Regions from separate parts of the Paenibacillus phoenicis genome, predicted to be linked through region 1. Evidence: riboswitches for the same ligand, from Rfam matches in the RefSeq annotation. Region 1 holds a riboswitch; the other holds the start of a gene.

Evidence for each region. Region 1 has a riboswitch for cobalamin ahead of U9M73_RS20685 (anaerobic ribonucleoside triphosphate reductase). Riboswitches for the same ligand answer to the same signal wherever they lie in the genome.
Region 2: it holds a riboswitch for cobalamin, as region 1 does, so the genes downstream of both, U9M73_RS01545 (ABC transporter substrate-binding protein) here and U9M73_RS20685 (anaerobic ribonucleoside triphosphate reductase) in region 1, are expected to answer to the same signal.

Annotation. Positions count from the first base shown of each region.
Region 1 covers NZ_JAYERP010000001.1:4,428,759-4,433,205, reverse strand. The annotation lists partial or broken gene U9M73_RS22245 (spore germination protein) at 1-157, shown strand, start outside; gene U9M73_RS20710 (hypothetical protein) at 167-457, shown strand; gene U9M73_RS20705 (hypothetical protein) at 630-1,049, opposite strand; gene U9M73_RS20700 (cupin domain-containing protein) at 1,207-1,809, shown strand; tRNA gene U9M73_RS20695 (tRNA-Thr) at 2,012-2,084, opposite strand; gene U9M73_RS20690 (MTH1187 family thiamine-binding protein) at 2,156-2,455, opposite strand; cobalamin riboswitch at 2,779-3,032, shown strand; gene U9M73_RS20685 (anaerobic ribonucleoside triphosphate reductase) at 3,262-4,447, shown strand, end outside.
Region 2 covers NZ_JAYERP010000001.1:350,693-355,139, reverse strand. The annotation lists gene U9M73_RS01545 (ABC transporter substrate-binding protein) at 1-950, opposite strand, end outside; cobalamin riboswitch at 1,197-1,407, opposite strand; gene U9M73_RS01540 (methyl-accepting chemotaxis protein) at 1,488-3,068, opposite strand; gene U9M73_RS01535 (response regulator) at 3,327-4,447, opposite strand, start outside.

The DNA of each region.
Region 1 (4,447 bases):
TGAAGCTGCGCATGCGCTCAGACAAGGCCGTCTCCTTCTCTTTATGGACCGGTTACCGTTTTCCATCATTTTGCCAGCCCTGATCAGCGATATCTTCATGATGGAAAATGACCGGAATTACTCGCCCCCCTTCATGTATCTGATCCGAAACCAAAGGATGATTCGAGTGGATAAAAGTCTACAGGTCATGATCGTAAATATCCTGATTCACATCGGGATCATTTTCTTTATCTTCCCGACGAACATCAGGCATCGGGGCGACGTACATGCGCAGCCAGATCAATCCGAAGGTGTCGATCTTGCAAACACGGGGGAACTCCGGACCAAAATCCCGAGGGAGAAGCTCGCTCATTGGCGGTCGGAGTATTTTCCCCGTCTTAGAATGGACTTGGTGGTAAAAACAACGATCCAAAACGAAGGTAATCTCAAAACGGATCGCATCAATACCCTCAGATAAAGTTCACGATAAGAAAAACGTCTATCGACGTACATTCAAAGTAGACAGACCGCGTTTAGCGGAAGTTTTTCTTACGATATCAGGATGCCAATCGCCCGAAGTTTATACTTTCTGATATCTTAAAAAAATCCCCTCCGGTCGCACCGTGAGGGGATTTTTGATGATCAAGAGATTATCCGCCGATAGCGGTAGCCGTGAAGACAACCGGCCCTACGACTCTGGCCGTGCTGTTGTTATCCTGATTTTCTACGATCAGCTGATAGTTTTGGACTCCGAGCGGGGCGTGTTCAACCATGTGCACGCTAATGAGACCCCAGTCGTTGAAAGCATCCTCCAGCTCTACTAACCCATAGAAGATTTCGGTGCCCGCTCTCCAGATGCGCACCAGGATATTCGGCGTATCGGTCAGCGCTTCAACGCCTATCGTTGCCTTCAACTCAACACGGTTGGTCAAGGACGCCGGATCGGCCGGATCAAGGAATACGGAAACTGCTGCAATCTGCACGCCCCCTACAACCGGAATCGGAATGTTAACACCATTGGTCACCGGAGTCACAACAGTCGAGTTGTAATCCAAAAGCGTTTTTGCCATACCATCTTCTCCCCTTTACTAAGGTATGCTCTATTCTATGTAAGAGAGAAAGAAGATTCTTAGATGAATGCATCAGTAGAATTGACTCATTTTCATACAAGCACAGGAGCAAGGAATAGGCATATGATGGATAAAAAAACTGGAGGTTATGTCAAACATGAGTTATGTTCCCGGACCGTACCCCGGCTTGTCGTACGCCGCTCCGTATGATCCTTACATCTATCCTCAACCTTACTTCGTTTACGGATATCCGCAGGCATTTCAACCCGCACGCTATCCCGACTATATCGAGCCCAGCCCGATCTATCCTGAATACGCACCGTCTCCTTCGCAAGACGACGCTTGGAACCGGCAGCCGCTTCAAGATTACGGGCAAAAGCCGTTTGTGATTAATATTAGCGATGCCGCCGAGCATAACCGGAACTTCCGGACCGCTCTCTGGACGGGCAAGCATTTCCAGGTCACTTTGATGAGCATTCCGGTCGGTGAGGATATCGGCTTGGAGATCCATCCGAACACGGACCAATTTGTACGCGTGGAAGAGGGTCGAGGCGTTGCGCAAATGGGCGATCGTGCGGACCACCTCACCTTCGTACGAAACATCCATGAAGACGACGCGGTCTTCATCCCCGCCGGCACGTGGCACAACATCATCAACACCGGCAACGAGCCGCTTAAAGTGTATGTCATTTATGCCCCGCCGCACCATCCGTTTGGCACGGTGCATCGGACAAAAAGGGATGCGATGGAGCAAGAGTAAGCGCACCAAGGAACAGGGAGGTTTCAGCAAACCTCCCTATTTGCGGTCACAATTTAGTGCTAAGCGCATGGAGAAAACAAAGAAACGGAGAAGAACTAACAAGCGAAGAGCAAGAGGTCACTCGGAAGATGAACAAGGTCCTTCAACAATTCAAAAACGCCCCCCGAAAACCTCGGAGGGCGCGTTATGCTTGCATATCAGATGCTGGTGAAGGGACTCGAACCCCCGACCCACGCATTACGAATGCGTTGCTCTACCAGCTGAGCTACACCAGCAGGTTCGTTTTTAGCGAACAAAATTTATTATACCGAGTTTTAAAAATAATGCAAGCACCAATTTCAAGAAATTATAGTTTCTCGCGCACAGAGCGCAGCTTCTGTTCGGAGGAGCTGGCTTTGTCGCGGCGATCATCGATCTTGATCGAGGTTGATACGCGGCCGGCACCGGATTGGAACGGCGCTTCGTGAATCGCGCGAATCGCAGTAAACACATCATCTAACGATCCTTCAATAATCGTGCTCATGGAGGTGAGGGTAAAGGTAATGCCCTTCTGCTTCTCCAACACCCGATGCAACTCGGCCACATAAGCGCTGAGGCTGGTGCTCCCCGTCCCGATCGGAATAACGGTAACTTCGGCGATAGCCATAATCGGCTCCCTTCTTTCCTGGTAATGGTTTGAATCAAATCCCTGAGCTGGTTTTCGTCCTACAGGTATATTCTAACCAACTCTCCTCTCTAAGATCAACCGAACCCGTCTGCTAATATCCTTACCGTCCCCAAAACTCACACACTCTGTAAAACCCGATCTAGTCCTCCAGTCCCATTTATAAATGTTCACAATTTTCTTCTGTCCCCCACTCTCCGCATCGTTGCGCGGACCGGAGATTTTCACGTGATTTTCAGTCTGCTTTCAATGGGAAAATCCCATTTACAAACACAATATCTTGGGCTATCCTTAGATCAACGCAACAAAATATAGTGTGAACGGGTGATCCGGCGGACAAGCCGCCGGAGCTTAAAAGGGAAGTGCGGTGCAAGTCCGCTGCGGTCCCGCCACTGTAATCGGTAGCTTGGTACTAAAGACGAGGCGTTCGCCTACATCGTCTTGAAGACCCAGCCGTTCGACTGACGATATGCCACTACAGCTTAATGCTTGATGAGCTGCGGGAAGGCGTCAGCAACGTTCCGAAAGCCAGGAGACCTGCCCGTTTGAAAGACACCGACGGAAAACCTGCGAGGATCAGGGATGGTGTCCGCTTGCCGCCGAAATGTTGGGGCCTTGATTTGGTCTGTCCACTTTTTTGCAGTGCATTCGGGCATGTCTACCTCGTTGGTTGGACATGCTCTTTTATTTTGAACCAAAGCTCGGTTTACAGGGAGGAGAAGTGTGTTATGGCATGGGTAAGCCAGACGTATACCGGCCGGGACACCTTGCTGGATGAAGTGATTCGGATGGGCGAGGAAATCGTCCAGAGCCGCAATCTTGAGGTGCTGCGCGAGAACGCCAATTTAAATGGAGAGAGCTTCTCCGGCAAGATGAGCAAATTCGGCAGCGAGTATTCCAAATGGTATGCAAGCCATTTCGTACTGCCAACTCGCTTGGTACAGGCCATTCAGGATAACATCGTTTATGTTCACGACTTGGATCAGTACGCCCTCGGCACAACGAACTGTATTTTTATCCCGTTTGACAAACTGCTGCGCAAAGGCTTCAACACCGGCAACGGCAGCGTACGTCCGCCAACTTCCATCATGACGGCGATGGCGCTGGTGGCGATCATTTTCCAATCCCAGCAAAACTCCCAATTCGGCGGTGTGTCCGCGAACAAGCTGGACTTCGATCTCGCCCCGTACGTAGCCAAATCGTTCGCCAAGTACTTCCGCAAAGGGCTGGATTATTTTGAAGAAGGCGATGCGAACGCTGATTTGGGCGACATCACGATGAGCCGCAGTGACCTGCGGGATCAGTATCCCAAGGCTTTTAACTATGCGCTCAAGGAAACCAAAAGCGAGACGTTCCAGGCGGCCGAAAGCCTGATTCATAATCTGAATACGATGTCGAGCCGGGCCGGCGGGCAAATCCCGTTCACCAGCATCAATTACGGCACATGTACCTCACCGGAAGGACAACTGGTCATCGACTCCCTGCTCACGGCCACGATGCGCGGGCTGGGCCATGGGGAAACGCCGATTTTCCCGATTCAGATTTTTAAATGTAAACAAGGCGTCAACCAGAATCCGGGGGAACCTAACTACTCCCTATTTCTGAAAGCGGCGGAATGCTCGGCCAAACGGCTTTATCCGAATTTCGCCAACCTGGACGCCCCACTCAACCTGATGTATTACGACCCCACGGATCCGGATACGGAATTCGCTACCATGGGCTGCCGCACCCGGGTGCTGGCTGACCGGTTCGGCCGCAATCGTCTGTCTGGCAAAGGCAACCTTTCCTTTAATACGCTGAACCTGGTCAAGCTAGGCTTGAAGTACGGCATCGCGTTGGGACACCGCAAAGAGCCCGACGAACGCGGCTTCTACCGCGAGCTGACTCACTATATGAATATCGCCCTGGAGGGATTGCTGCATCGCTTCTCGATTCAGGCCTCCCAAAAAGCGAAGGCTTCCGATTTCATGATGC
Region 2 (4,447 bases), 4.1 Mb from region 1:
CGAGGGCCCGTACGGCTCAGCAGGTTATCGTCCAGAGCGATAATGCGGTTCTCCTTCACGGCCGTAATTTGGTCCCAGCCTGAACGGCCTTTGATGATGTCCGCTAACGTCTTGTTATTTTCGTCAACAACGCTTTTCGCGTATAAAATGACGTCCGGGTTCGCTTGGATAATTTGTTCCTCATTGATCTCGGACCATCCCTTGACATCGGAAGCAACGTTGATGCCGCCAGCTAACGTGATCATCTCATCCATGAATTCGCCTTTGCCAACCGTCCATCCCGGAGAAAACTCGATGTAGACCTTCTTCTTCTGGTCTTCACTTAGCGAAGCTACCGCATCGGTTACCGTTTGGACCTCTTCCTTCATCTTGCCGACCACTTCAGCAGCTTCAGCCTGATGGTTGGTAATTTCGCCGATCGTCCGAATATGCTCCATTACTTCGTTGATCGTCTTCGGATTGGACTGGAACACTTTATATCCCATATCCGTCAAGTTTTTGACCGTTGCTTCATCGATCAGGCTCGCCGCAAGAATTAGGTCCGGCTGCGCCGCCACGATTGCCTCGACATTCACCTGGAACCCGCCCATCCGCGGTTTGTCCTTCACCGCTTCAGGATAATCATCCAGGTCGGATACGCCAGCGACCTGCTCGTCCAGTCCCAGTGCAAACAGCGTTTCCGTCTCCGAAGGCGCCAGCGAGACGATACGTTCCGGCGCGGCTTCAAACGTAAACTCTTTACCGGTAGAATCAGTGACGGTATAAGGGTAAGTCGTCTCTTGTGCCGCCGAATTGTCGGCCGCCGCGTTCGTTCCAGCGTTTTGCGTCGGTTGTGCAGCGTCCGCTGTGTTCCCTGTCCCCGGGGTGACGGCGTTATTGTTACCGCAGGCCGCAAGCACCAGCAGCAACGCCAGCAGCCACAGGCTTCCTAGTCTTCTCCAGTTTTTCATCTCCAGATCTCCCCTTGCTTTATTTTTCAGTAAATAAAGAAACGCCTTGTGTTCCAGCGGTACGTTGTGCAGCCGGCGGCGAAGAAGTCCGGCTAACCCTCTACCGGCACAAAGAAAAAACCCCAATCCTAGCGGATGGGGTTACGTCTACAAAGTCATGCTGTGCGCACGCAAAGCGGAGAGACTCCACGATGGCAGCGCCAAGCCATGATGCTCTTGGCAGAACGTTATCCTTTCCTCGAAGGACCGTCTTGAATTCCCGTGGCAGGTCTCCTGACTTCCAGGTCTCGACGAAAACTCGCCTTCCCATCTCCCTTCGCGGGCGACAGTGGCATCATGAGCTCGTCCCTGTTTACAGTGGCGGGACCGTGCCGGATTTGCACCGGCTTCCCTTTTAACCCGAAGCGGTACGGCATGCTTCACCGTTGCTCCAGGACCTACGGGCACAAATTGTACGCTTGTCTTAAGGCTTTCTTCTCTATTGGATTATAGGGGAAAAGCGGAGGACTGACAATAACTAATCCGTTATTCCTTTGTTTAGCCCCGTTCTAAAGACAAATCGGCTCCCAGGACACCAATGACTTCACCTTCCCGGACAATCGGCACGGCCAGCGTCATGCAACGCCGCTTGGTGATCGCGGAGATATACACTTCGGAGACGACCGTCTCTCCGGCAATCGCCTGGCGGAACCAGTCCCGTCCTTTGGCGTTAAGCAAGCCGGCTTCCGGAATGGATACGATAAAAGAGCCGTCCTTGCGGTTCGACCAGGCCGCTTCTAGACCAGGCTCTGCGGCTAACAGCTGCTCCAGTGCAGCCCGGTGACTAGCCGGCTCCAGCATGCGGAAACCTGGCTGTTCGGCTGCCTCCAGCAGCTTCCGGGCATAGGCTTGACCAAGGGCCACCGCGTCTTCGCCACCGGCAGCCGGATCCGCCCCGGAATGGACGGAGTTCAATGATACCATCAGTTCGCCCTGGGCCCGATCCAAGCCCACGACCACCGTCTGCAGCTTGGAAATATGCTCTCGCTCCGATTCCATCCGAGCCAGCGCTCCCTCCACATGGGTGATGCTCCGATTGAGAGCCTCATGCACCTCGCTTAGCATCGCCTCCATATTCCGCGTCAGCTCGGCTTGTTCCCGGCTTCGCTGTCCCGCCTCGGCAACCAGCCCGTTCACCTCTGCCACTTCATCCGCAATGAACCGGATGTCCTCCCCCATTCGCTTCATCAGCGAAATTCCTTCCAGGGCCGAGTCACGTCCCTCTATCAGCGTGGACTTCACACGCTCGACATCCGCCGAGATTTGCTGGAACAACGGGGCGGAGGAGTTGATCGCCCTGGTGCTTTGATCCGCCAACTGGCGCATGCGCACGGCGACGACATCGAAACCTTTCCCCTGCTCGCCCAAACGAGCCGCCTCGATCGACGCATTCAGCGCAAGCAACGCGACCTCTGCCGCGATCTCCTCCAAGCTCCGATACAATGCGCCCAGCTTCCGGGTGTTCCCCTCCAGATCCTCCATCGGCCCCACGATCGACTCTTGGGATTGCGCCAAAGAACGAATGGTGCCGTCTACGGTTTCGAGCGCTCCCGCCATACGCATGGCCTCGGCTCGAGTGTTTTCGCTGCGGGTAAGCAAATGCCCCGCTGCGTCATGGATTTGGGAGGCCGAGGCCGCCACCTCTTCCATTGCCGCCAGGCTCTCCTGCACCTGTTCCAGCGAACGTTCGCTGCTTTGCTTGAGCTTCAGATCCTCGGCCGCTGCAGTATCGGCTAATCGTTGCAGCTGCTCGAGGCTCTCGCTCACTTCGCCAACCGCCGCCTGCAGTCGATCCGCCGCCACTAGCGACTCATTGAATACTGCCGTCCAATCGGTTTCCTCCCGCTGGGATTCACCTGTCCCCGAAGGAGAACGCTTGCCCGCCAGCGCCCCGCCTCCCAGTGCTGCCCGCAGGCCGGTTCCAAAGAACAACGAAGACCCCAAGCTGAGCAAAGTAAATAGCACAAGGCAGGGGATATACCATGGCGTCTTTGCCCATAACGCACAAACAGCCAGGACCGCCGTGAAGCCGACACTAAGCCAAGCAGCGATTCTTCCCAACCTTTCGTTCCGATTCATACTCCCACCCCTGATATGTAAATTTTGCTAACATTATAGAATAGGACTAAAGGTATAGAAAGGAAAAATTTAGGCATTCCGAAGTTGGGTGCAAATAATCGACGGAATTCTGTAAATAAGAAAGAGGAATGTAACACAACACGTCACATTCCTCTTTGAACAACCCATACCATCCTATATCTTGGGTGCAATCTTGCGACATCCTCTCTCGTCTATTCGTTCATTCTCCCATTGTACACCAGAACAGAACGCTCTTCCCTACTTACTCCTCTTGCCGCTGCTGGCCAGCAAGATGTTAATATTCTGCTGCTGCCGGTATTCATTCGGCGTGACTTGATACTTCTTGCGGAACATCTGCGCGAAATGGCGGATGTCCTGATACCCGAGGTATTCCGCAATCTCCGCGATCTTCAGCTTCGGGTTCAGCAGCAGCTGCTTCGCTTGCTCCAGACGGAGCGAGGTTACGTATTCCTTGTAGCCGAGTCCCACCTTCTGCTTAAACAGCTGGCTGAAATACGCCGGGTTCAGGAAGACGACGGAAGCGACCTTTTCCAAAGAAAGCTCCTCATTGTAGTGCTCCTTGATATATTGGAGGGCAACTTCGATCGCTTTCTCCCCGCTGCCCTTCGGCGGATCCAGCAAGGCAACCGGCGAATCGGAAGCCTGTTTCATGCGCATGACCACCTGCGGCACCGACTTGAAATCGTTGTTTAAGCCTGAATGCACGATTTGAAAAGGCACCTTCAAATAGTGCTTCAAATGCGCCTTCACTTCCTCCTGAAACCGTTCGATTCGCTCCGGCTCCCGCGGCGTGATCAGTCCCAGCAGGCTTTGGCGGTCATAGCTGACAACAAACCCCCGGCCATGGCGCTCGATCAGCTCGGACAACACGTTTTCAACGATAAAATGCTCCAGCCGCACGCTTTTGTCCCCGGCATCCATCTGAACCATCATCAAATAAAAGCTTCGATAGTCCTCCATAAACGGCGTCAAATCCAGGTTCCCGATATCCAGCCCCGACGCCAATCGCTGAAATACGCCCTCGCGCAAATATTTCAGATTAGCTTTTAACAGCTCCTCTTCCTTCGTCAGCTCGCTTTCTTCACGGACCTCCGTGGCCAGGGTACTGATAATTTCCTGCAGGCGCGTCTTCCCAATCGGCTTCAGCAGATAATCGCGAGCTCCCAGCCGCACCGCCTCCTGGGCGTAGGCGAATTCGCTGTGCGCGGAGATGACCACCCACTTCACCCGGGGAAATCTGCGTTTGAAAATACGCATGAATTCCAGGCCGTTCATTCCCGGCATCAAAATATCGGTCAGCACGATGTCGAATCGCTTCTCACCCATCAGCTTCGCCGCTTCCTCAGCCCCTTCGGCCA